Regions from separate parts of the Cellulomonas endometrii genome, predicted to be linked through region 1. Evidence: predicted binding sites of a transcription regulator. Region 1 holds the regulator's gene; the other holds the start of a gene.
The links. The regulator HspR, encoded in region 1, represses chaperone genes until heat shock. The targets are predictions, from matches to a motif close to AAGTTGAGTCNNNNNGACTCAACTT.
Positions count from the first base shown of each region.

Region 1 (11,999 bases):
CGAGGCGCTGATCAGCGTCCTCGACGACATCGAGCTGGCCCGCCAGCACGGCGACCTGGTCGGACCGTTCGCGTCGATCGCCGAGAAGCTGGAGGCGACGCTCGGCCGGTTCGGCATCGAGCGGTACGGCTCCGCCGGTGAGGCGTTCGACCCGACGGTGCACGAGGCCCTGATGCACGGCCACTCGGCCGACGTCACGGAGCCCACCGTGCAGCAGGTCCTCCAGCCCGGTTACCGGATGGGCGACCGCATCGTGCGGGCCGCCCGGGTGGCCGTGGTCGACCCGGAGGCGTGACGACCAGCAGCAGGACCCGCCGGGCACGGCCGCGCAGCGACGCGGCCGTGCCCGCCGGGTTCACCCCGCCCCTGACCGCGGAACGGCCCGCGCAGGCGCCGGCACAGGCCAGGATGAGCGGGACGACGACGAGGAAGGAGGCGTGATGAGCGGGCAGGACTGGCTGGAGAAGGACTTCTACGCCGTGCTCGGCGTCTCCAAGGACGCCGACGCCGCGACGATCAAGAAGGCGTACCGCAAGCTCGCGCGGACGATGCACCCCGACCACAACCCGGGGGACGCCGTCGCGGAGTCGAAGTTCAAGGAGGTCGGTGAGGCGTACGCCGTGCTGTCCGACCCCGAGCAGCGCCAGCAGTACGACCAGCTGCGCGCGATGGCCGGCGGGGCGCGGTTCCGCGCCGGTGCCGGCGGCCCCGGGGGCGCGCAGGCCGGCGGCTTCGAGGACCTGTTCGGCGGCGTGTTCGGCGGTGCCGGCGGCGGCAGCCGCGTGCGGTTCCCGCAGGGCGCGAGCACCGGCGGCGGCGGCAACGGCGGGTTCGAGGACCTGCTGGGCGGGCTCTTCGGCGGCGGCGGTGGCGGCTTCGGCCAGCCCCGCGGCGGGCGACGCGGCGCCGACCTGTCCGCCGTGACGACCCTGCCGTTCCGGCAGGCGGTCGAGGGCTCGACCGTGGCTCTCGGCGTCGAGGGGCGGACCGTGAAGGCCCGCATCCCGGCCGGCGTGCGCGACGGGCAGAAGATCCGGCTGCGCGGCAAGGGCCGGCCCGGGGAGAACGGCGCACCCGCCGGCGACCTCGAGGTGACCGTCCGCGTGACCCCGCACCCGGTGTTCGCGCTCGACGGGTCCAACCTGCGGGTGACGCTGCCGGTCGCGTTCGACGAGGCGGCGCTGGGCGCCGAGGTGGCCGTGCCGACGCTCGACGGCGGCTCCGTGCGGCTGAAGATCCCCGCGGGCACGCCGTCCGGGCGCACCCTGCGCGTCAAGGGCCGCGGCGTGAAGACGCCCGCCGGCACCGGGGACCTGCTCGTCACGGTCCAGGTGGTCGTGCCGCAGCGGCTCAGCGCGGCGGCGAAGGAGGCCGTGCAGGCGTTCGGCATCGCGACGTCCGGCGAGGACCCGCGGGCCGAGCTGCTCGCGCGCGCCAAGGAGTGAGGCGGGCGGCGCCGGTCGCCCGACGGATCCCGGGGAGGTGGTCGTGATGGTGTCCGACGAGGCCCAGGTCTACGTGATCTCCGTGGCCGCCGAGCTCGCGGGGATGCACCCGCAGACCCTGCGGCAGTACGACCGGCTGGGGCTCGTGCAGCCCGGCCGCACCCGCGGGCGCGGCCGCCGGTACTCCCTGCGGGACATCGCCACGCTCCGCGAGGTGCAGCGCCTCTCCCAGGAGGAGGGCGTGAACCTCGCGGGGATCAAGCGGATCCTCGAGCTGGAGAACGAGGTGGAGCGGCTGCGCCGGCAGGTCGAGTACCTGCGGGCGTTCGCCGAGCCCGGGCGACGGGTGTTCACCGCGCACCCCTCCGGGGACGTGGTGGCGATGGGCCGCGGGCAGCGGCGCGCCGCGCGGGAACCCGCCGGCGACGCCGAGCGGCAGGCTGGGGCCATCGTGCTCTGGCGGCCGGGCGGTCGCTGACGCCTCACCGGGACGCCCGGTCGCGAGGACCGCGCGTCCCGGTGCCGTCGTGCCCCGCCGTCAGGCGCGGCCGCGGTGGCGGGACAGGACCGCCAGGCCCGCGCCCACGGTGAGGAGCACCGCGGCGTGGCGCAGCAGCGTCCCACCGTCCCAGCCGGTGACGGCGAGGGGCGGGCAGTCGGGCTCCAGGTACCGGTAGTGCCAGCGGGCCTCCGAGGTCAGCACGTGCCCCGGCCGGGCGGCCGCGGTGACCGTCAGCTCCGGGTCGGCCGCCGTGAGCGTGACCGTTCCCGAGACCGGTGCGCCGTCGCGGAAGTAGTCCACGCCGGCTGCCGCGGGGATCCTGATGGTGGCCGCACCAGGGTCTGCGGTGCAGGTGGCGGGCGTCTCGACGGGCGCGGCGGCCGTGACCTCGGTGGTGGCGGCGTCGCAGCCCGGGTCGACGTAGGTGAAGGTCCAGCTGGCGACGGCGCCCGGGGCGAGCTCGGCACCGGGACCCGCCACCGCCGTGAGGGTCAGGACGGGGTCGTCCGCGGTGATCGTGAACCGGTCGCCCCCGCCGGCCGGGACGCCGCCGGCCAGGTAGGTCACCCCGGGCTGATCGGGCACGAGAACGGTGGTGGTGGGGTCGCCCTCGCACGAGGCCGGTGTCTCGACCGGGGGAGCGGGCGTGACCGGCGTGCGCGCGGACCCGATCGGCACGGAGCGCCGGGTGACGGCGGAGGGACCGCCGTTGCGCGCGACCGCCTGCCCGGTGAACAGGACGCTCGTCGAGGTGCCGCCCGACGAGGTGACCGTCAACGTCGCGGTGTACGTCCCCGCCTCGTCGTACACGTGGGAGACCTCGGGCGTGGTCGTCGTCTCCGTCCTGCCGTCGCCGAAGTCCCAGGCGTAGGTGGCGACGGAACCCGTGACGGCCGTCGACGCCGAGCCGTCGAACGTCGTCGCCCCACCGGCAGGCGCGGGGTCGACCGTGAACGCGGCGGTCGGTGCCTGGTCGGGCGCCAGGGCGATCTCGACGTTCTGCGTGCCCGTCGCACCGAGGTCGGACGTGAACGCGTGCGCGGCGGTGTCGTAGCGCAGCGCCCCTGTCGCGTGCTGCAGGTAGAGGCGTTCACCGTCGGAGCTGAGCGCGAGGTGGTTGCCGACGCCGTAGAGGTCGGTGGTGCCGCTCGGGGCGGGGGACGTGAGGAGCGCGCCGGTCGCGGGATCGACCTCGACGACCTCGCCCCGGACCCGGGTGACGCCGTACAGGACAGAGCCGTCCGGGGAGAAGGCCACGTCCGACAGGCCGTTCGTCGCGTTGTCCCCGAGGGTCGCCTGCGGCGTGCTGGCGCGGACGGCCCCGTCGGGCTCGAGGAGCAGCAGGGCGGGACGGCTGGAGGCGCCGGGCGTGTCGCTGCTCACCGCGACCACCCCGTCGGGCGCGACGGCGATCGCCGCGGCGTTGAACAGCGACGCCGTGCGGGTGACCGTCCCGGTGGCCGCGTCGACCACGAGCACGCGGTTGCCGCGCCGGTCCGCGGCGTAGAGCCGGCTGCCGTCCGGGCTGACCGCCACCCCGCGGATCTGCCGGGCCGTGGCCGCGCCGTCGAACGTGAACGCCTCCCGGAGGGTGAACGAGGCGACGTCCACCACCCCCACCGTGCCGCCGTAGCCGGCGAGGTACAGCGTGGACCCGTCCGGGGACAGCGCCATCGGGTTGCCCGAGATCCACGGCTGGTGCGGCCCGATGTCCAGCGTGCCGGTGAGGGCGCCGGACGCGGTGTCGACGCGGTAGAGGCGCGGGGGCGCGTACGACGCGTAGTAGGCGGTCGCCCCGGTCGGGTCCAGCACGACGCCCGTCACCGGCGAGGGCAGGTCCTGCTGGCTCCAGGTCGAGGCACCGGCCGGCAGGAGTCCGGACCGGTCGCGCTGGCTGTCCGCCAGGAACACGGTCTGCGCGTCGTCCGGCGCGGCGCTCGCCCCGGTCGCCCCCACGGTCAGGCCGACCGTGACGAGGACCGTCGTGAGCACCGCGGCGACGACCCGCCTGGTCGCGCGCCGGGTGTGTCCGGAATGCACCGGAAATCGCATCAATTGTTCACGTCCCTTCACGGGGCGACGAATGAGGGGGCGATATCCAGGATCACATCCCCGCCTCGCGCGCCCCGGGCCCAAGGGCCCACGCACTGCGGGACGGTGCGCGAAGGTGCAGGCCAGCGGCGTCTCCGGCGTCGGCGAACGCGAGGTCAGCGGGTGCCGGGAAGGTGCTTCGTGTGGAGGAGAGGTGATCGTTCTCGGGAAAGGCGCCTAGACGCCGCCGCGCAGCGCGGTGATCGGCTCGACCGAGGCCGCCTTGAGCGCCGGGTAGATCCCCGCCAGCAGGCCGATGACCCCGCCGCCGGCGGCGGACGCGAGCACGACCGCCGTGTCGAGGATCGGCGTCCAGGACTGCGCGGCCGACACGATCACGACCGTCGCGACGCCGAGCGCCGCCCCGATGAGCCCGCCGAGCAGGCCGACGGCGACGGACTCGAGCATGAACTGCGCGCCGATGTCCCGCCGCCGCGCACCGAGGGCGCGCCGCAGACCGATCTCCCCGACGCGTTCCATCACGGACAGCAGCGTGACGTTCGCGATGCCGAGCCCGCCGATGAGCAGGGCGACGCCGCCGAGCGCGAGGAAGATCGTGTTGACGTCCGCCTGGACCGACTCCTGCACGCGGGAGCCGCTCGCGGGGACCTGCATGGTGACGGTCTCGGGGGCGTTCGGGCTCAGCGCGACGGGCACCTGGTCGCCGACGACCGGCCCGGCGCCGACCGCGATGCGCAGGTGCAGCTCCTCGGGGGCGGCGAGCCCGAAGTCCGCCCGGGCGGTGCCCAGCGGCAGGATCACGGCGTCGAGCAGGTCGCTGCGCCGCCGCACGTCGTCCACGACCCCGATGACCGTGTAGGAGCGGTCGCCGATGAACACCGACGGCTGGCGGTCCACGCGGGCCACGCCGAGCCGGTCCGCCGCGCGCGCGCCGAGCACGACCACCCGGTCCGCGCGCACGTCGTGACCCGCGTCGAAGAACCGGCCCGTGACGACGGTCCCGCGGACGGCGTCGAGCAGCCCGCCGCTGCCGGCGAGGACCGGCGGGGACACCGGCTCCGGCTGGGACGGGTCGTTCACGGGCACGGCGGTGACGGTGGCGTCCCCGGTGTCGACGGCCGCGACCAGGCCGGCGGCCTCCACCCCGGCGAGGCGCCCGGCGCGCTCGTCGGCGTCCCACGGCAGGGGGGCGTTCGCCCGCTGGGAGCCGTCGGCCGTGCGGGTGGTGCTCGCGGTGGCCATGGCCTGCGTGGCGGCGACGGCGTCGAACTGGCGGGCGATCTGCCCGGCCGCGGTCTGCGCGAGACCCACGGTCACCACGACGGACGCGATGCCGAGCACCGTGCCGAGGATGGTGAGGAACAGCCGCCCGGGCCGCGCGTCGACGCCGGCGGCGGCCTCCCCGACCAGGTCGCGCAGCCCGAACCGGTCCGCGCGGGGCGGCCGGGGCGGCGCGGTCAGCACGGCGCCCCTCATGCGATCTCGCTCAGGCGGCCGTCGGCGATGCGCACCCGCCGCTGCGCCCGGGCGGACACGGCGGCGTCGTGGGTGATGACGACGAGGGTGAGGCCGTCGGCGTGCAGCTCGTCGAACAGGTCGAGGACGTCGGCGGAGTTGTGCGTGTCGAGGTTGCCGGTGGGCTCGTCCGCCAGCAGCACCTGCGGGGACGTGACGACGGCCCGGGCGACGGCCACCCGCTGCCGCTCGCCGCCGGACAGGACGGTCGGCCGGAACCCGAGCCGGTGCGACAGGTGCACCCGGTCGAGCGCCGCCAGGGCCCGCTCCCGGCGCTCGGCGCGCGGCACGCCGCTGTACAGGGTGGCCAGCAGGACGTTGTCGAGCACCGTGCGGTGGGGGAGCAGGTGGAACGACTGGAACACGAAGCCGATGCGGCCGCCGCGCAGGGCCGAGCGCACCGCCTCGGAGGACGTGCCGGTCGGGACGCCGTCCAGCAGGTACTCGCCCGAGCTCGGCCGGTCCAGCAGCCCCAGCAGGTTGAGCAGCGTCGACTTGCCGGAACCGGAGGGCCCGACGACGGAGAGGTAGTCGCCGGAGTCCACGCGCAGGTCGCTGGCGTGCAGGGCGTGCACCGGCGGGTCGCCCGGGAACACGCGGGTGACCTGCCGCAGCTCCACGACGGGCGGCGGCGGCGCGAGCTCGCCCGGCTCGACGGGGTCGAGCCGGGCCTCGAGCTCCGTCACCCGTCCGCCCCGGACGTCGGGGCGGCGGTCGCCTCGTCGCCGGAGCCGACCTCGCCGATGACGACGAGCTCGCCCTCGGACAGGCCCCGCTCGACGCCCGTGACCTCGACGTACCCGTCGGCGGCCAGGCCGGTGGTCACCTCGACCAGGGCGGTGGTGCCGTCGTCGTCCATGACCTCCACGCGGGACTCGCCGCCGGGGCCGGCCGTGAGGGCGGCGAGCGGGACGGCGAGCACCGCGCCGCCCGTGGACGAGACCGGGATGGTCACCCGGACGTTGCTGCCCTGGAGGGCCGCGACCTGCTCGGGCGGGAGCTCGCCGGGGACGAGGACGATCGTGGAGCGGCCGGCGGACGACTCGCCGTCGCCGGACGCTCCGTCGCCCTCGCCGTCCCCCTCACCGGAGTCGCCCGAGCCGCCGGAGCCTGCGGCGTCGCCCGCCGCGCGGATCTCCGTGACGGTGACGGGCACCTCCAGGTCCCCGGCGACGACCGTGCCGGTGGCGCCGACCGTGAGCAGGGCGGCGTCGGCGCGAGCGGCGCTCGCCTCCACCTGCAGGGTGGCGCCCGAGACGCTCATCACCGGGCCGTCGACGGTGCCGCCGCGGCGGACGTCCACGGAGTCCACGCGCCGGGGCAGCGTCTCCAGGTACACGACCTCGCTCGCGGGCAGGGTCGTCAGGGTCTGCTGCTGGGCCTCGGTCAGGGTCGTCCGGGCGTCGGCGAGCGCCTGGCGCGCCGCGGTCACGGCCGCGCGCTCGGCGGAGGTGTCGGGCGCGGCGTCGAGCTGGGCCCGGGCCGCGGCGGCGACGCCGACCTGGTCGGCGGCGTCCGCGACGGCGTTGCGTGCGGCGGCGAACGCGGCGGACCCGCACTCCGTGACCACTCCCGTGCCGCACCCCGCCTGGAGGTCGGCGAGCGCGGCCTCGGCGACCTCGCGGGCACGCTGCGCCGCGCGAACCGCGGCGTCCGCCTCGGCGACCTGGGCGTTCGTCGTCCCCCCGCGGCCGGCGCCGCTCAGCGCGCCCTCGCTCGCGGCGACCTCCGCCTGGGCGGAGCGCACGGCCTGCTCGGCGGCGTCGACCGCCTCCGTCTCCTCGTCCGAGGCCGGCGCCACGGGGTAGCCGACCCGCTGGTACAGGGCCGCCACGCCGGCGGCCGTCGCCGCGTCGTAGTCGTCGGAGGCCGGGTCGCCCGCGCCGATGCCCAGCGCCCCGAGGGCGGCCTTGAGCTGCAGCACGTCCGGCCCGGAGACGCCGACGCGGAGCGTCCGGTAGGTCGGCAGTGCCCCGGGCAGCACGATGACGGGCCGCCCGGCGATCTCCAGGGCGACGGAACCGGGGTCGAACGTCGCGCCGACCTCCGGGACCTGGCCGGTGACGACCGCGCGCTCGCCCAGGTCGGCCGTCTCGACCCGCACCTCGGCGGCGCCGTCGAACACCACGTCGCCGCGGATGGTCACGTCGTTGCTGAGCTCCCGGCTCTCGACCGGGACGGTGATGGGGCCGGCGGCCGGCGGCGCGGTCCGGGCCGCGGCGTCGGCCGGGTTGATCACGAGCCGGCTCAGCCCCAGCCCCGCCACCAGGCTGACGACCGCGACGGCGCCCAGCAGGGGCAGGGTGCGGTTGCCGCTGCGCCACCACGTGCCGAGCGCGCCGCGACGGCCGGCGTCCGCCTCGCTCAGGTCCTCGGTGCCGGTGTCCTGCGCCGTCCGCACGTCAGGCGTCCCGCGCGGCGGTGGCGGCCTCGGCCCACGCCTCGAGCTCGTCGCGGTGGGTGTCGACGAACTCCTGCTGCACCTCGCGGTTCACCGCCGTGGCGGCCTTCACGTAGTCGATCTCCTCCTGGCAGGTGAAGTCGGCCGTCGCCATCGCGATCTCCTTGTCGGTGAACGCGGCGAGGGCGGCCGGGTCGGGCTCCGGGGCGGGCGGGCCCTCGGGCTCGGCCTCCCAGTCCCAGGTCTCCATCTGCGCCTGGTACTCCGGGTCCTCCCAGCCCTGCAGCGCGTTCCACTCGTCGTACAGCGGCTCCTGGGCGGTGTTCATGTCGGTCATGCCGTCGAAGCCGGCGTCCGCCATGCAGGAGGCCCACGTCGCCTTGAGCTCGGCCATCCGCGGGTCGGCCTCGATCGTCTCCCACAGCGCGTTGACCTCGTCCGACAGGGCGCTGAACTCGTCGGCCACCGCGCCGCCCTCGAAGATCTCGTGCTGCGCGGCGCCGTAGCAGCCGCCCTGGGTCCAGTCGTACTCGGTCTCCTCGCCCTCCACGTACTCGACGGAGGGCCCCCACAGGGCCTCGTTGTACGCGGTGGCCTCGCTCTCGGACATCGACTCGACGTACTCCTGGTTCGGGTCGACGTACTCGCTGCCGTCGTCCACCGGGCCGTCGGCCGTGCCGTACGGGTCCGTGCTGATGCCGTAGCCGTACTTCTCGGCGAACTCGCGGGTGCCCCACTCGACGTCCAGCTCCGGCGACGTCCCGACCGTCGTGCTGTTGGCGGTGTTCGGCGTGTAGTCGAAGCCCTGCTCCTGCATGCAGGTGGCGACGAGCTCCTCGACCTCGCGGTTCTGCGCGTCGGACTGGGCCTGCGCCTCCTCCTGGCTCTGCTCGTCCTCGTCGAGCGAGTAGCCGTAGATGCGCGCCGTGTACTCGTCGAGCGGCCCGGGGACCCACTCCGTCCCGGCCGTGTCCCCCTTCTTCTGCTCGCCCTCCCCGTCGGGGCCGGAGCAGGCGGACACGAGCAGCAGCGCGGAGCACGAGGCCACGACGGCGACGGTGCGGACGGTGGAGCGGGTCATCGACAGCCTCCGAGCGGGTGCTCATCACGGACGGACGCACAGGCCCCCTGCGCGCGCGTGCAGGGCAGGGCTGACCTGCACGCACGGCCACCCTAGGTGCCGGGGCACCCCCTCCGGGGGCGTTTCGGGCACGGATCGGTGCGGCCCGCAACCGGAAGCCCCGGGGCTCAGGCCGCGGGGGCGGCGACCTCCTCGTGCACGAGGGCCGCGATCCGGCGCTTGAGCGCGTTGAACTCCGCCGACGTGACGTCCCGCTCCGCGCCGAGGTCGACCCGGACGATCTCCCGCACGTGGCCCGGCACGCCGTGCGAGGCGCCGCCGGCCATGACGACCACGCGGTCGGCGAGGAACACCGCCTCCTCGATCGAGTGCGTGACGAACAGGACCGTCGTGCCGGTCTCGCGGTGGATCCGGGACAGCTCGGCCTGCAGCGTCGACCGCGTGAGCGCGTCGAGCGCCCCGAACGGCTCGTCCATCAGCAGCAGCGACGGGTCGTTGGCCAGCACCCGGGCGATCGCGACGCGCTGCTGCATGCCGCCGGACAGCTCGTTCGGGTACCTGTCCGCGAACCGGGTCAGCCCGACCGCCTCGAGGAACCGGTCGGTGCGCTCCGCGACGACGGGGCGCTGCAGCCGGGCCTGCCGCGGGCCGTAGGCGATGTTCTCCCGGACCGACAGCCACGGGAACAGGCCGTAGTCCTGGAACACGACGCCGCGCTCGGGGTCGGGGCCGGTGACGGGCGCGCCGCCGACCGCGACCTCGCCGAGCGAGGCGTCCTCGAAGCCGGCGAGGATCCGCAGGAGCGTGCTCTTGCCGCACCCGGAGGCGCCGACGACGCAGACGAACTCGCCGGCCGGGACGTCCAGGTCGACGTCGGCCATCGCCACCACGGTGCCGCCGGTGCGGGTGGTGTACTGCTTGCCGAGCCCCGCGACGCGGACGTCGGCGGGCTGGCGGGGACGGACGGAGCCGATGCGAGGCATGTGCTCCTCCTCTCAGGTCAGGGTGGGGCGCCCGCGGGTGACGAGCGTGAGGAGGGCGGTCAGGAGCCGGTCGGCCACGAAGCCGCACAGGCCGATGACGACCATGCCGGCGACGATGAGGTCGGTCTTCGACTGGTCGCGGGCCTGCGTGATCATCGCGCCGAGCCCGGTGCTGATGCCGACGGTCTCGCCGACCACGAGGATCACCCAGGCCAGGCCCAGGGCGACCCGCAGGCCGCTGGCGATCGACCGCATCGAGGCCGGCAGGACCACCTTGTAGAGCACCTGCGCGGGCCGGGTGCCGAGCATCGCGGCCGCCTCGAGCAGCCGCACGGGCACCTGGCGCACGCCGGCGATCGTGTTGAGCAGCACGGGGAAGAACGCCGCGAGGAACACCAGGAAGATCGCCGAGCCGTCGCCGTAGCCGATGATCAGCAGGGTCAGCGGCGCCCACGCGGTGACCGGGATCGGCCGCGCCAGGTTGACCGTCGGCTCGAGCATCCGGAACGCCAGGGAGAACCGGCCCATCACGACGCCGAGCGGCACGGCGAGCGCCACGGCGAGGGCGAACCCGGACAGCACGCGCTGCGTCGAGGCCCACAGGTGCGCGAGCAGCGTGCCGCTGAACGCGTCGTCGACCACGCCGCCGACGGCCAGGTCGACCAGGCGCCGCCCGACCTCGAGCGGCGTGGGCAGGAAGCCCATCCTGATCCCGAACGGCAGCTCCCACGCCTGCTGCACGCCGAGCGTCCAGAGCACGAGGACCAGGGCGGGCACGGGCAACGCCAGCAGGAGCGGGCCGACGCGGGGCCGGCGTCGGGGGTGCGCGCCCGGGGGCGGCGGACGCCGGGACGGTCGGCGCGGCGGGGGTGCGGGGACGGGCGACCCCGTGGCCGCGGCCACGGTGCTGCTCATGTCTCTCCCTCGGGGAAGTGGGGTGGTGCCGGTGGGTGCCGGCCCCGCCGGTGGCGGGGCCGGCACCGTGGTCACGAGGCCGCGCCGGCCTCGGTGGCCTCGACGAAGGTGGTGTCCAGCAGCGCGGAGACGTCGACGTCGCCGTCGATCTGCTGCAGGGCCGCCATCTGCTCGACGAGCGCCGCGACCTGGCTCTCGTACTCGGCGTCGATCTCCCAGCGCGGCCAGATGTTCTGCACGGCGGTGTCGACGACCGCCTGGTCGATGCCGAACTCGGCGACCACGCCGTCGGCCCACGCCTGCGGGTCCGCGGCCATCTGCTCGGTGGCGCGCACGTGGGTGTCGACCACCTGCTGCACCAGCTCCGGGTCCTCCTCGATCAGCGCGCCGGTCGTGTACAGCCCGATGTTCACGCGGCCGACCGGGGTGTCGTACGGCGAGGCGACCTCGACCGCGCCCGCCTGCAGCGCGGTCGACGGGCCGAGCTCGGCGCTCGCGAACGCGTCGATCCGGCCGGCAGCCAGGGCGCCGGCCATGTCGGAGAACGGCAGGTTCACCAGCTCCAGGTCGCTGTCCGCGTCCATCCCGGCGGCCTCGAGCGTGAGGCGCAGCAGGATCTCCTGCGACGAGCCCTGCGGGTAGCCGACCGTCTGTCCGGCGAGCTGCTCGATGCCCTCCAGGCCCTCCCGGCCGATGATGCCGGAGCCCCCGTCGGCCGCCGCGGCGACCACGACGACGTCCTGCCCGGCGGCCGCGCCGGACACCGCCGACGGCACGCCCGCGACGCCGAAGTCGATGTTGCCGCTCACCACGGCGTTCTTGATGTCCGGCGAGGTGTCGAACTGGACGACCTCGAACTCGACGCCCTCCGGCGCGAGGTCCTGGTAGAGGAACGGGTGGTAGAGGTGCGGCTGGCCCTTGAGGGTGCCGACGGTGACGACCGTCGCGCCGTCCTCGGCGGCCGTGGTGGCGCCGGCGGAGTCGGGGCTGCACGCGGCGAGGCCGGCGACCAGCAGGACGGAGGAGGCGGTCGCGAGGCGACGGGAGAGGCGCACGGGGATCTCTTCTCTTCGGGGGTGCGGGGAGCTCAGGGAGGTCAGGCGGG
Region 1 covers NZ_CATKPC010000002.1:178,007-190,005, forward strand. The annotation lists gene QNH85_RS03285 (nucleotide exchange factor GrpE) at 1-295, shown strand, start outside; gene QNH85_RS03290 (DnaJ C-terminal domain-containing protein) at 441-1,445, shown strand; gene QNH85_RS03295 (heat shock protein transcriptional repressor HspR) at 1,492-1,923, shown strand; gene QNH85_RS03300 (PKD domain-containing protein) at 1,984-3,987, opposite strand; gene QNH85_RS03305 (ABC transporter permease) at 4,216-5,475, opposite strand; gene QNH85_RS03310 (ABC transporter ATP-binding protein) at 5,472-6,200, opposite strand; gene QNH85_RS03315 (permuted SH3 domain-containing protein) at 6,197-7,915, opposite strand; gene QNH85_RS03320 (hypothetical protein) at 7,917-8,996, opposite strand; gene QNH85_RS03325 (ABC transporter ATP-binding protein) at 9,164-9,979, opposite strand; gene QNH85_RS03330 (ABC transporter permease) at 9,992-10,894, opposite strand; gene QNH85_RS03335 (ABC transporter substrate-binding protein) at 10,966-11,949, opposite strand; gene atzF (allophanate hydrolase) at 11,991-11,999, opposite strand, start outside.

Region 2 (11,999 bases), 250 kb from region 1:
CGTTCACGACCTGCGCCCCCACGGAGATCCCGGCCTGCCACAGCGCGAACGTCGCCCCGGTGGGGTCGCGGAGCACCGCCATCGCACCGAAGTCCATGACGTCCACGGGCCCGGCGAGCACCTCCGCCCCGGCGGCCACGGCCCGCTCGACCGCCGCCCGGACGTCGGAGGCGGCGAGGAACGTCAGCCACGCCGCCGGACCGTCCGCGCCGCCGCCCGGCATGACGCCGCTCAGCGCCGCCGCCCGCCGCCCGCCGACCAGGGCCTCGCTGTAGAACCCGGTCTCCTCCGGGCCGACCTCGAACTCCCACCCCAGCAGGTCGCCGTAGAACCGCCGGCCGGCCTCGAGGTCGGGGACGGCGAGTTCCGCCCAGCAGGGGGTGCCGTCGGGCCAGGGCTTGTCGTGCACGCTCATGCTCGTCCTCCTCGACGCGGGCCCGCCGGCCGGCGAGCGGTGCGGACCCATCCGACCACCCGCCTCCGACAGCGCGCCAGACCGCACGCGAGAGGGGCGCCCCCGCGGTCCGGCGTGCCTGCGCACGCCGTCCCGCCGGGACGCCCCTCGTCGTCGGTGCTGCGCCTCAGGCGGCGGTGCGCCCCAGGCCGGCGAACTGCCAGCCGGCCGCACGCCAGCGCGTCGGGTCCAGCTTGCCGCGCGCGTCGACGACCCGCGGGGTCGCGGCGAGGCCGGCCAGCTTGTCGGCGTCGGCGGTCGCGAACTGGTCCCACTCGGTGAGGACCAGGACGACGTCGGTGCCCTCGACGGCCTCCTCCATCGACGTGGCGTACGACAGCGTCGGGAAGGAGCGGCGGGCGGTGTCGCCGGCCTCCGGGTCGAACACCGTGACCTGGGCGCCGCGCAGGTGCAGGGCCGCCGCGACGTTCAGCGCCGGCGAGTCGCGGACGTCGTCGGTGTCGGGCTTGAAGGCCGCGCCGAGCACGCCGATCCGGCGGTTGAGGACGGAGCCGCCGCAGGCCTCGACCGCCATGTCCAGCACGCGCTCGCGCTGGCCCATGTTGATCTCGTCGACCTGCTGCAGCAGCGCGGACGCCCGGTAGGCACCGAGCTCGTTCGCGCGGTGCATGAGGGCGCGGATGTCCTTGGGCAGGCAGCCGCCGCCGAAGCCGAGGCCGGCGTTGAGGAACTGCCGGCCGATGCGGACGTCGTGCCCGAGGGCGTCGGCGAGCACCGTGACGTCGGCGCCGGCGGCGTCGCAGACCGTGGAGATCGCGTTGATGAACGAGATCTTCGTGGCGAGGAACGCGTTGGCGCTGACCTTGACCAGCTCGGCGGTCGGCAGGTCGGTGACGACCACCGGGGTGCCCTCGGCGATCGGGCCGGCGTAGACCTCGCGCAGGGTGGCCTCGGCGCGGGCGCTGGTGCCGCCCATGACGATGCGGTCGGGGTGCAGCGTGTCCTCGACGGCCTTGCCCTCGCGGAGGAACTCGGGGTTCCACACGAGCTCGACCTCGAGGCCGGCGGGGGTGTGCTCGGCCACGAGCTCGCGGAGCCGCGCGGCGGTGCCGACCGGGACCGTGGACTTGCCGACGATGAGCGCGTCCTTGGTGATGTGCTGCGCGATGGTGGTCGCCGCCGACTCCACGTAGGCCAGGTTCGCCGCGTGGCTGGTCTTCATCTGCGGGGTGCCGACGCAGATGAAGTGCACGTCGCCCCACGCCGCCGCGGCGGCCAGGTCGGTGGTGAACGTCAGGCGGCCGGTGTCCAGGTGCTTCTCGAGCAGCGGGTCCAGCCCGGGCTCGAAGAACGGCACCTTGCCGGCGGCCAGGGCGTCGACCTTGCCCTGGTCGGTGTCGGCGCCCATGACCTCGAAGCCGAGCTCGGCCATCGCGACCGCGTGGGTGGCGCCGAGGTAGCCGGTGCCGAAGACGCTGATCCGCAGCGGGGCGGCGGCGGTGCTGGGCTGCGCGGCGGGCTGCTCGGCAGCCTGCTCGGCGGCGGCCAGCTCGGACGAGAGGGCGGCGGCGGAGAGTGACGCGTCGTTCATGGGAGTGCTCCTCACGGTGGGGCGCGGGTGGCGGGGAGTGCGTGGCCCCCGGGTGGTGGGCCGGGCGGCGCGGCGGGTGGCCGCGTACCTGTCGGTGAGCTCGCCGGTGGGCGCCGGGGCCGGGGTGGGTGCCGGGGCGGTCGCCGTCTGCGGTGCGACGGCCGGCTCCGGCGTGGCGGCGGGTGCCTGGGCGTCGACCGCGCCCTCGGGCGACGGCGGCGGCGTCGGGCCGGCCGCGGAGGCCAGGACCGTGCCGCCGAACCGGCGCGCGGGGTCGGCGATGCCGGCGCGGAACGCCTCGAGGGTGTTCGCCCGCGAGTCGACCCGCCAGTCGTTGGTGGCGAGCTGGCCGTCGACGTACGTGGTCACCGCGAGGTTGAACCACGCGAAGCCGATCACGTCGTCGTTCGCGCCGGGGTCGAAGCCCTGGAAGAAGGACGTCACCCAGGCCGGCTTGGTGCCGCCGATCTCGGAGGCGCCGACCTCGGCCAGCAGGATCTTCTTGTCCGTGATCGCCCGGAGCTGGTCCAGCGTGCGGCCGTAGGTGTAGTCGAAGGTCGAGGTGTTGTCGGCCTTGTACGGCGGGCGCTGGTAGCCGGAGACGCCCACCCAGTCGACGTACGCGTCGCCGGGGTAGAGGGCCTGGAGGAACGCCGGGTCCTGGAACGCGGCCGGCAGGTTGTTGACGATGTTCGGCGACCAGACCCAGATGACGTACTGGTTGGCGCCGTTGGCCTCGAAGATGTCGTGGACGTGCTGCCACATCTTCACGTAGTCGCCGACGTTGTTGCCGTTGATCGGCGCGCCGGACGACGTCTGCTCCGACCACGGGTACCAGGTGGAGTTCATCTCGTGGTCCAGGCGGATCGCGAGCGGCAGGCCGGTCGCGGCGACGTCCTGGGCGTACTGGGTCAGGTAGGCGTCGAAGTCGCCGGCGATGATCTTCGGCAGGCTGTACGCCGGCTCGTCGACCACGTCGTTCTTCGAGGCGATCGGGCGGGACTCCCACGTGAGCATCGGCAGCATGCCGCGCTCCCAGGCCCGGGTGACGGCGTTGGCGCGGAAGCTCTCGTCCCAGCCGCCGAAGTAGCCGACCATGCTCTGGCTGCGGCCGACGTCGGTCGCGGCCGCGTCGAACGTCGACCAGCTGAACGGCGCCTGCTCCGTGTACATCCCGAAGTACCGGGAGGCCGGGTCGACGAGCGACGCCTTGGACGGCGCGGACGGCTTGGCCGGGCTGGACGGCGGGGTCGAGGGGTTCGACACGACCGGCTTGCCGGGGTTGTTCGGCCTGCCGCCGCCGGTCGAGGCGTTCGTGGTCCGCCGCGAGGAGGACGAGGACGACTTCTTGGAGCCGGAGGAGGAGCCCTTCGCGTCCTCCTCCGCCTCGGCGGCGGCCGCAGCGGCGGCCTCGGCCTCGCGCTGCGCCTGGGCCGCGGCGCCGTCCGCCTCGCCCTTCTTGCGGGCCGCCTGCTCGTCGGCCAGGACGTCGCGCAGGGCCTCGGCCTGGGACCGGCTGGCCTGCAGCTGGCCCTCGAGCTCGTCGTTGCGCCGCTGGAGCGCGAGCTCCGCCGCGGTGGGCTCGTCCGCCTCGGCGTTGACGATGGAGGACACGGCGGGCGTGTTCCACACGACGAGGGTCACGGCCAGCAGGGCCACGATGACGGCCGCGGTGCCGATGCGGGCTCGCGCGCTCATCCGCCCCATGGTCGGGGCCCACCAGTGCTTGCCGGTGTGCGTGGTCGGGGTCTCAGACATAGAGCAGGGCCTCCAGGGCGAACAGGACCACGGCGATCCCGTAGGGGATGGCCGCGAGCGGGTTGAGCCGTCGGCGGGTCGGGGCGGGGGCGGCGGTGCGGTTCTGCCGCCGCGAGATGTCCGCGAGGGTCGTGGCGGCCGGGGCCGGCGCGGTCTCGGTGAGCACCTGGGAGCCCGCGGCCTCGGTGCCGTCCGCGGCCAGCACGGTGTGGCCGGTGACGAGCGGGACCGGGGTGCCCGGCTCGCCGCCGTGGTCGCGCTGCGACGGGAACGGGTTCACGGGGGAGGTGCCGCGGTCGACCACGTCGACCGGCGCGGCGCGGGACATGAGGTCCAGCTCGGCCTCCAGCGAGCGGGCGTCCTGCTCCTGGTCCGTGTCCGCCGACTGGCCCGGGTCGCCACCGGCGTAGGCGCCGGCGCGGGTGCCCCAGCCGGACGCGTGGGCCATCCGCAGGAAGCCGAGCAGCCGGATCGGCATGAGGAAGAACGTCGAGACGATGATGAACACCGGGAGCCGGAAGAAGTCGCCGGGGACCTCCTGCAGGTGCCGGATCTGGCGGATCGCCATGGACAGCACGGAGGAGACGACCATGAGCGCGATCACCCAGAACCAGCCGGCCTGCGCGCCGTAGGTCTCGAGCATCGCCTCGTAGAGGTTGACGCCCGTGCCGCTCACGGAGCGGTAGACCCAGCCGGCGATCGTCCCGAACAGCAGGAACGGCAGCAGGATGTCGGTCAGGAAGAAGATCGACAGGATCGGCGCGTGCCCGAGCATCCAGGGCAGCATCCGCAGGGTGTTGTACTGGCTCCCGCGGGCCCAGCGCAGCTGCTGCTTGAACAGCTTCTTCACCTGCAGCGGGGCGTCGGTGTAGACCAGGCTCGTGTGCTGGTAGACGGTCCGGTAGCCCTGCTTGAGGGTGAGGTTCGTCAGGGTGCGGTCGTCGGAGACCTCGAGGAACACGCCCATGAACCGCTGGTTCATGAAGTCGTCCATGACCTTGATGAGGATGTGCCGGCGGAACGCGATGGTGCGCCCCGGGAGGCAGCCGACCTGGCCGAGCACCGACTGGGCGGGCATCGAGTACAGGGACCGCGAGTTCTCCAGCCAGTCCGCCCAGCGGGTGATCCAGGAGCGCGACGGCTCGAGGATGCGCTGGCGGGTGGTGACGCCGCCGACGTTCGCGTCCTTGAACGGCTTGATGAGCTCGGGGAGCGTGCCGGGGGTCCAGACCGTGTCGGAGTCGAGCAGCACCGTGATGTCGTACTTCGACATCTCCGTGCCGATCTTCACGGCGTTGCGCTTGCCGGGGATCGGGGTGTGCACCCACCGCACCAGGGGGGCGAACTCCTCGCAGACCGCCTCCAGGCCGGGGTTGCGCGCGCCGTTGATGACGACGATGACCTCGTCGGGTCGCTGCTCGGTCACCCGCGTGAGGACGTCCCGGAACAGGTCCAGGGGCTCGTCGACGACGGGGACGACCACGCTGGTGGTCTCGTGGTGCTCGGCGGTCCACGGCCGGTACCGGCGGGACAGGCCGACCTTGAGGAGCCAGAGGGCCCAGACGAGCCCGGAGAAGATCGTGAACAGGTACAGCTCGGCGTTGTCGTCGAACATGTGCCGGATCTGCAGGATGAAGATGAACATCGCTCACCTCGGCGCTGGATGGAACGGGTGGAGCCAGCGGCGACGGTGACGCGGCAAGGACGGGGGGATCGCGGGTGGGCCGGGGCCGTGCCCGGCGGCCGGGCGGCGCGATCGCTGTGACTGAGACGGTGGACGGGGGGCGGTGCTGTCACCCGTTGGGACGGGCGGCGACGTGGCGTCTGGGGTCGGTCGGGTGGAGCGGTCATGCCCTCGGGTCGAGTGGTCCAAGAGTGTTGGGGCGGGGTACGGCGACGCAACTCCCTCCAGGTGAATACGTCGCTCATTGTGAGATTGATCACTCAGACATCGTCCGTAATGTCCGCATTTGCGCAGATCACAGTCGTGCAAGTCCGACATCGTGGGACGTTCCCGGCACGGGGGTCGCGCCCCTGCTCAGCGCCCCTACCAGCCCCTCGGGCGTCCCGCGCGGCGTGGGGCGGCTCCGTGAACATGGTCACAACCTGTGATGACGAGACGTCAGAGTCAGGACTGGACATGACACGGCGTCATCGGCTCGGGCGTCGACGGCGCTCCGCACTGACCTGCGGTCGACGCGCAGAGTTGAGCGGAATAGGCTCAACTTCGCAGCAGTTGCACCGGGTGTCCCGTGCCACGGGACACGCGAGACTCAGCGCGCCGTGCGGTCACCCGCCGGCCCGGACCGATGCACGGAGGGGATGTTGGACGCGAAGCTCACCACCAAGTCGCAGGAGGCGATCGGCGATGCCATCCAGCAGGCGTCGGCCGCCGGGAACCCGCAGCTGGAGCCGGCGCACCTGCTGAACGCGCTGCTCGCCCAGGAGGGCGGCGTGGCGAACGGCCTGCTCGACGCCGTCGGGGCGGACCGCGGGGCGCTGGGCCGCGCCGTGCGCGCCATCCTGGTGAACCTGCCCGCCGCGAGCGGGTCGAGCGTCGCCCAGCCGACGGCCTCGCGGGCCACCGCCACGGCGATCGACGCCGCCTCCGCGGAGGCGCGCACGCTCGGGGACGACTACGTGTCCACCGAGCACCTGCTGCTCGGCCTGGCCGCGGGTCAGAGCGGCGTCGCCGACGCCCTGCGTGCCCAGGGCGCCTCCCGCGACGCGCTCGCCGCCGCCCTGCCGTCCGTGCGCGGGTCCGCGCGCGTGACCAGCCCCAACCCGGAGGGCACCTACAAGGCGCTCGAGCAGTACGGCGTCGACCTGACGCAGCGGGCGCGCGACGGGAAGCTCGACCCGGTCATCGGGCGCGACTCCGAGATCCGCCGCGTCATCCAGGTCCTGTCCCGCCGGACCAAGAACAACCCCGTGCTGATCGGCGAGCCCGGCGTCGGCAAGACCGCCGTCGTCGAGGGGCTCGCGCAGCGCATCGTCGCCGGCGACGTCCCGGAGTCCCTGCGCGGCAAGCGCCTCGTGTCCCTGGACCTCGCGGCGATGGTCGCGGGCGCCAAGTACCGCGGCGAGTTCGAGGAGCGCCTCAAGGCCGTCCTGGAGGAGATCACGTCCTCCGAGGGCGAGGTCGTCACCTTCATCGACGAGCTGCACACGGTCGTCGGCGCGGGCGCCGGGGGCGAGGGTGCGATGGACGCCGGCAACATGCTCAAGCCGATGCTGGCCCGCGGCGAGCTGCGCCTGGTCGGCGCCACCACCCTGGACGAGTACCGCGAGCGCATCGAGAAGGACCCCGCCCTGGAGCGCCGGTTCCAGCAGGTGTTCGTGGGCGAGCCCTCCGTCGAGGACACCGTCGCGATCCTGCGCGGCCTCAAGGAGCGGTACGAGGCGCACCACAAGGTGACGATCGCCGACGCCGCCCTCGTCGCCGCCGCGACGCTCTCCGACCGGTACATCACCGGGCGGCAGCTCCCCGACAAGGCGATCGACCTGGTCGACGAGGCCGCGTCCCGGCTGCGCATGGAGCTCGACTCCTCGCCGGTCGAGATCGACGAGCTGCAGCGCGCCGTGACCCGCCTCGAGATGGAGGAGGTCGTGCTGTCCGAGGCCGACGACCCCGCCTCCCGCGAGCGGCTCGAGAAGCTGCGCGCCGACCTGGCGGACCGCCGCGAGGAGCTCGCCGGGCTCACCGCGCGCTGGGAGAAGGAGAAGGCCGGCCACAACCTGGTGGGCGACCTCAAGGCCCGGCTGGACGACCTGCGGTCGACCGCGGACCGGCTGCTCCGCGAGGGCGACCTCGCCGCGGCCGCGCGCATCCAGTACGGCGAGATCCCGGCCGTCGAGCAGGAGATCGCCGCCGCCGAGGAGCGCGAGCGCGCCGGCTCCGGCGCCGTCCCGTCGGACCAGGCGCCGATGATCGCGGACAAGGTCGGCCCCGACGAGATCGCCGAGGTCGTCGCCATGTGGACCGGCATCCCCGCCGGGCGCCTGCTGGAGGGGGAGACCGCGAAGCTGCTGCGCATGGAGGAGGTCATCGGCGCGCGCCTGATCGGGCAGAAGGCCGCGGTCGCCGCCGTGTCCGACGCCGTCCGGCGCTCCCGCGCCGGCATCTCCGACCCCGACCGGCCCACCGGCTCGTTCCTGTTCCTCGGGCCCACCGGCGTCGGCAAGACCGAGCTCGCCAAGGCGCTCGCTGACTTCCTGTTCGACGACGAGCGCGCCATGGTGCGGATCGACATGTCGGAGTACGCCGAGCGGCACTCCGTCGCGCGCCTCATCGGGGCGCCCCCCGGGTACGTCGGCTACGAGGAGGGCGGCCAGCTCACCGAGGCCGTCCGGCGCCGCCCGTACTCGGTGCTGCTGCTCGACGAGGTCGAGAAGGCGCACCCCGAGGTGTTCGACATCCTGCTGCAGGTGCTCGACGACGGCCGGCTCACCGACGGCCAGGGCCGCACGGTCGACTTCCGGAACGTGATCCTCGTGCTGACGTCGAACCTCGGCTCGCAGTTCCTGGTCGACCCGGTGCTCGACCCCGCGTCGCGCCGGGACGCCGTGATGGGGGCGGTGCGGGAGGCGTTCAAGCCGGAGTTCCTCAACCGGCTCGACGACATCGTCCTGTTCGACGCGCTGTCGCTGGACGAGCTCACCCGGATCGTCGACCTCCAGGTCGAGTCCCTGGCGGCGCGGCTCCGCGACCGGCGGCTGACCCTCGAGGTCGACCCGGCCGCCCGGGAGTGGCTGGCGATCGAGGGGTTCGACCCGGCGTACGGCGCCCGGCCGCTGCGCCGGCTGGTCCAGCGCGAGATCGGCGACCGCCTCGCGCGGCTCCTGCTCGCCGGCGAGGTCAAGGACGGGGACACCGTGCGGGTCACCCGGACCGCGGACGACGCCGCGGGGCTGGAGCTCGCCCGGGCCTGACGGGTGCCTGAGCAGGCCACCGACCGCCGGCCGTGGCAGCATCGACCGGGATGATCCGGATGCTCGCCCTGGCCGGCGGCCGCGTGCCCGCCCAGACCTCCGACCCCACCGAGCTCACCGGCCTCGCCGGCTGGGTGGTGAGCGTCGTCGACGCGCTCGGTCCCGCGGGAGTGGGCCTGCTCGTCGCGCTCGAGAACGTGTTCCCGCCCATCCCGTCCGAGGTGGTGCTGCCCGTCGCCGGGTACGTCGCCAGCCAGGGGCGGATGTCGCTCCTGTGGGCCCTCGTCGGGGCGACGGCGGGCGCCGTCGCGGGCGCCCTGCTGCTCTACGGGCTGGGCGTCTGGCTCGGCCGCGACCGGCTGAGGCGGTGGCTGGAGCGGATCCCGCTGATGGAGGTCGAGGACCTGGACCGCGCCGAGTCCTGGTTCGACCGGCACGGCGGCGCCGCGGTCCTGATCGGCCGGTGCGTGCCGGTGGTGCGGTCGCTGGTGTCGATCCCCGCGGGCCTGGAGCGGATGCCGGTGCCGAGGTTCCTGCTGTACACGGCGATCGGCAGCGCCGTCTGGAACACCGGGCTCGTCGTCGCGGGGTACGCGCTGGGCTCCCAGTGGGAGGACGTCGGCCGGTACTCCGACTGGATCAACTACGCCGTGTACGCGGCGATCGCGTTCGTCGTGGTCCGGTTCGTGGTGACGCGCCTGCGCCGTCGCGGGGTCGTGGGCGGTGCCTGACCGCGGCGCGGCGCCGGAGCGCCCGGGGGCCCAGGAGTGGGTGCCGCCGGACGCCGACGTCGATGCGCTCGCGGCCGCCGCGCCCGCGTGCCGGGGCTGCGAGCTGTGGGGGCCGGCCACGCAGGTCGTGTTCTCCGCCGGGCCCTCGCGTGCCGCGCTCGTCCTGGTCGGCGAGCAGCCGGGCGACCGCGAGGACCGGGAGGGCGAGCCGTTCGTCGGCCCCGCCGGTCGGGTGCTGCACGACGCGCTGCACGACGCCGGGATCGACCCGGACGCCGTCTACGTCACCAACGCGGTCAAGCACTTCCGGTTCACGGAGCGCGGCACGAAGCGGCTGCACAAGAGCCCCGCGGTCGCGCACATCCGCGCCTGCCACCCGTGGCTGTCGGCCGAGCTCGCCGCCGTCCGCCCGCGGGTGGTGGTCTGCCTCGGCGCGACGGCCGCCCGGTCGGTCCTCGACCGGGACGTCACGATCGGCGAGGTCCGGGGCCGGGTGCTCGACGAGCACCCGGCGGACGCCCCGGACGCCGCCGTGCTGGTGATCGCGCACCCGTCCGCCCTGCTGCGGCTGCGCGGGCGGGACGGCTGGGACGAGGCCTACGCGGCGCTCGTCGCGGACCTGCGGACCGCGGCCGCCGCGGCGGGGTGACCGGGACGTCCCGCGGGTCGCGGGGGCGGCGCGGGGTCGCGGGTCAGGCGAACATCTCCGCGACCGCGCCCGCGTACAGGTCCGCGCCCTTGATCCGGCTCGTCTCCTCCGCGCCGAGGACCCGCCGCACGCCGTCCTCGCCGACCACCTGCGACGCCCCGCCCGTCCGGCCGAGCGGCAGCACGATCCGCTCCGGCGCCGGGGCGTAGGTCGCCGCCGGCTCGTCCCCGGCCACGAGGGCCCGGATGTTCGCCGCGACGACCTCGGCGTGCGCCCGCGCGGCGGACGCCCGCTTCGACTCCGGCACGTCCGTGATGTCCCCGACGGCGAACACCGTGGGGTGCCCGGCGAGCGCGAGCGTCGCGTCGACCCGGACCTCCCCGAGCCCGTTCCGCGCCCCGGCCAGGTCGCCGGCCAGGTAGTCGCTCGCGGGGAGGTTCCCGTAGCAGCGGAACCACATCTGCGCCTCGACGCGCACGCCGGCCTCGGTCTCCACGGCGAACGGCTCGAACGTGCCGACGTCCGACGGGGGCAGGTAGCCGAGCCGGGAGCCCAGGACGAAGTCCACCCGCCCGTCGAGCTGCTCGTGCACCGCCGCGCGCAGCTCCGGCAGGTAGTCCCCGGTGGTCAGCGCGTCCCGGGCCTGGTCCACCACGGTGATCGCGAGGTGCGGGTACCGGTCGAGCAGCTCGCCCACGAGCTCGAGCCCCACCGCGCCGGCCCCGACGACGAGCACCCGCTGCGCCCGGTCCAGGCCGTCGCGCATCCGCGCGAGCCGCGCGCGGGCGACCGCCGTCTCCGACTCGATGAACTTGGACGGGAACGGGTACGAGGTGCCCGTCGCCAGCACGAGGAAGTCCGCGTCCAGGGCGGTGCCGTCCGCGAGCCGCACACCGCTCGACGTCGCCCGCTCCACGCGCTGCGGCACGATGCTGCCCCGCTCCAGCAGGTTCCCGTACGGGAAGAACACCCGCTCCTCCCACTCCGGGTCCACCGCGGCCCGCAGCGCGGCCGAGGCGTGCACGAAGGCGTCCTTCGGCTCGACCAGCACCACGTCCGCGACGTCGTCGAGCAGCGCCGCCACCCGCGTCCCGCCGTACCCGCCCCCGACCACGACCACCCGTGCCGCTGCCATGTCGAACCCCTCTCGCCCGTGCGGGCCCGCCTGCCGCGCGCCCGTGACCAGGGTGTCACCGCGCGCGTCCACCCCCGTGGGACGTCGGGCCCGCGCCGGGGGTGACGCCCGGCACCCCGCAGGCCCGCCGCGCGGGGTGCGCGACGGGCCTGCGGGGTGCTGCCGGGTGGGCGTCAGGCCGTGCGGGTCTGCGCCACGAGGTCGTCGAGCGTCGTGAGGTCGAAGCCCGCCATGCCGAAGCCGGCGACGACGCGCATCGGCATGTCGCCCATCATCGCGAGCATCGTGGGGTCGAGCTGCGCCGTCGCGTCGCTGAAGCCCGTGCCCAGCACCTCGCGGCCCCGCGGGTGCGCGAGCCACTCGTGGACCGTCGAGTCCGCGGACAGCTCGCCCCACAGGGGCTCACCGGTGACGGCGACCTCCACGGTGCCGCGGATGTCGCGGGACGACGCCCCGACCTCGACGACGGTGCGGCCGCCGCCCACGACCCACCGGCGCAGCGCAGGGTGCCAGTAGGACAGGTCGCGGGCGCCGAGCGTGAAGGTCAGCGTCCGGGACTCGCCGGGCTCGAGCGTGACCTTGCCGAACGCCTTGAGCTCGCGGGTGGGCCGGAGCACGGCGGCCTCCGGGTCGCCCACGTAGACCTGGACGGTCTCGGCGCCGGCCACGGCACCGGTGTTCGTGACCGTGACGCCGACCTCGACGGACGACGCCGCGCCCTCGCCGGACACGGTGGCCGTGACGTCGGTGTGGTCGAACGTCGTGTACGACAGGCCGTGGCCGAAGGG
Region 2 covers NZ_CATKPC010000002.1:424,322-436,320, forward strand. The annotation lists gene QNH85_RS04380 (VOC family protein) at 1-415, opposite strand, end outside; gene QNH85_RS04385 (UDP-glucose dehydrogenase family protein) at 582-1,964, opposite strand; partial or broken gene QNH85_RS19920 (glycoside hydrolase family 26 protein) at 2,568-3,764, opposite strand; gene QNH85_RS04395 (glycosyltransferase family 2 protein) at 3,757-5,409, opposite strand; gene clpB (ATP-dependent chaperone ClpB) at 6,090-8,696, shown strand; gene QNH85_RS04405 (DedA family protein) at 8,729-9,427, shown strand; gene QNH85_RS04410 (UdgX family uracil-DNA binding protein) at 9,420-10,076, shown strand; gene QNH85_RS04415 (FAD-dependent oxidoreductase) at 10,120-11,211, opposite strand; gene QNH85_RS04420 (aryl-beta-d-glycosidase) at 11,385-11,999, opposite strand, start outside.
Region 2: a site for HspR is predicted at 5,968-5,992, ahead of clpB (ATP-dependent chaperone ClpB). Genes of this name have one in related genera too.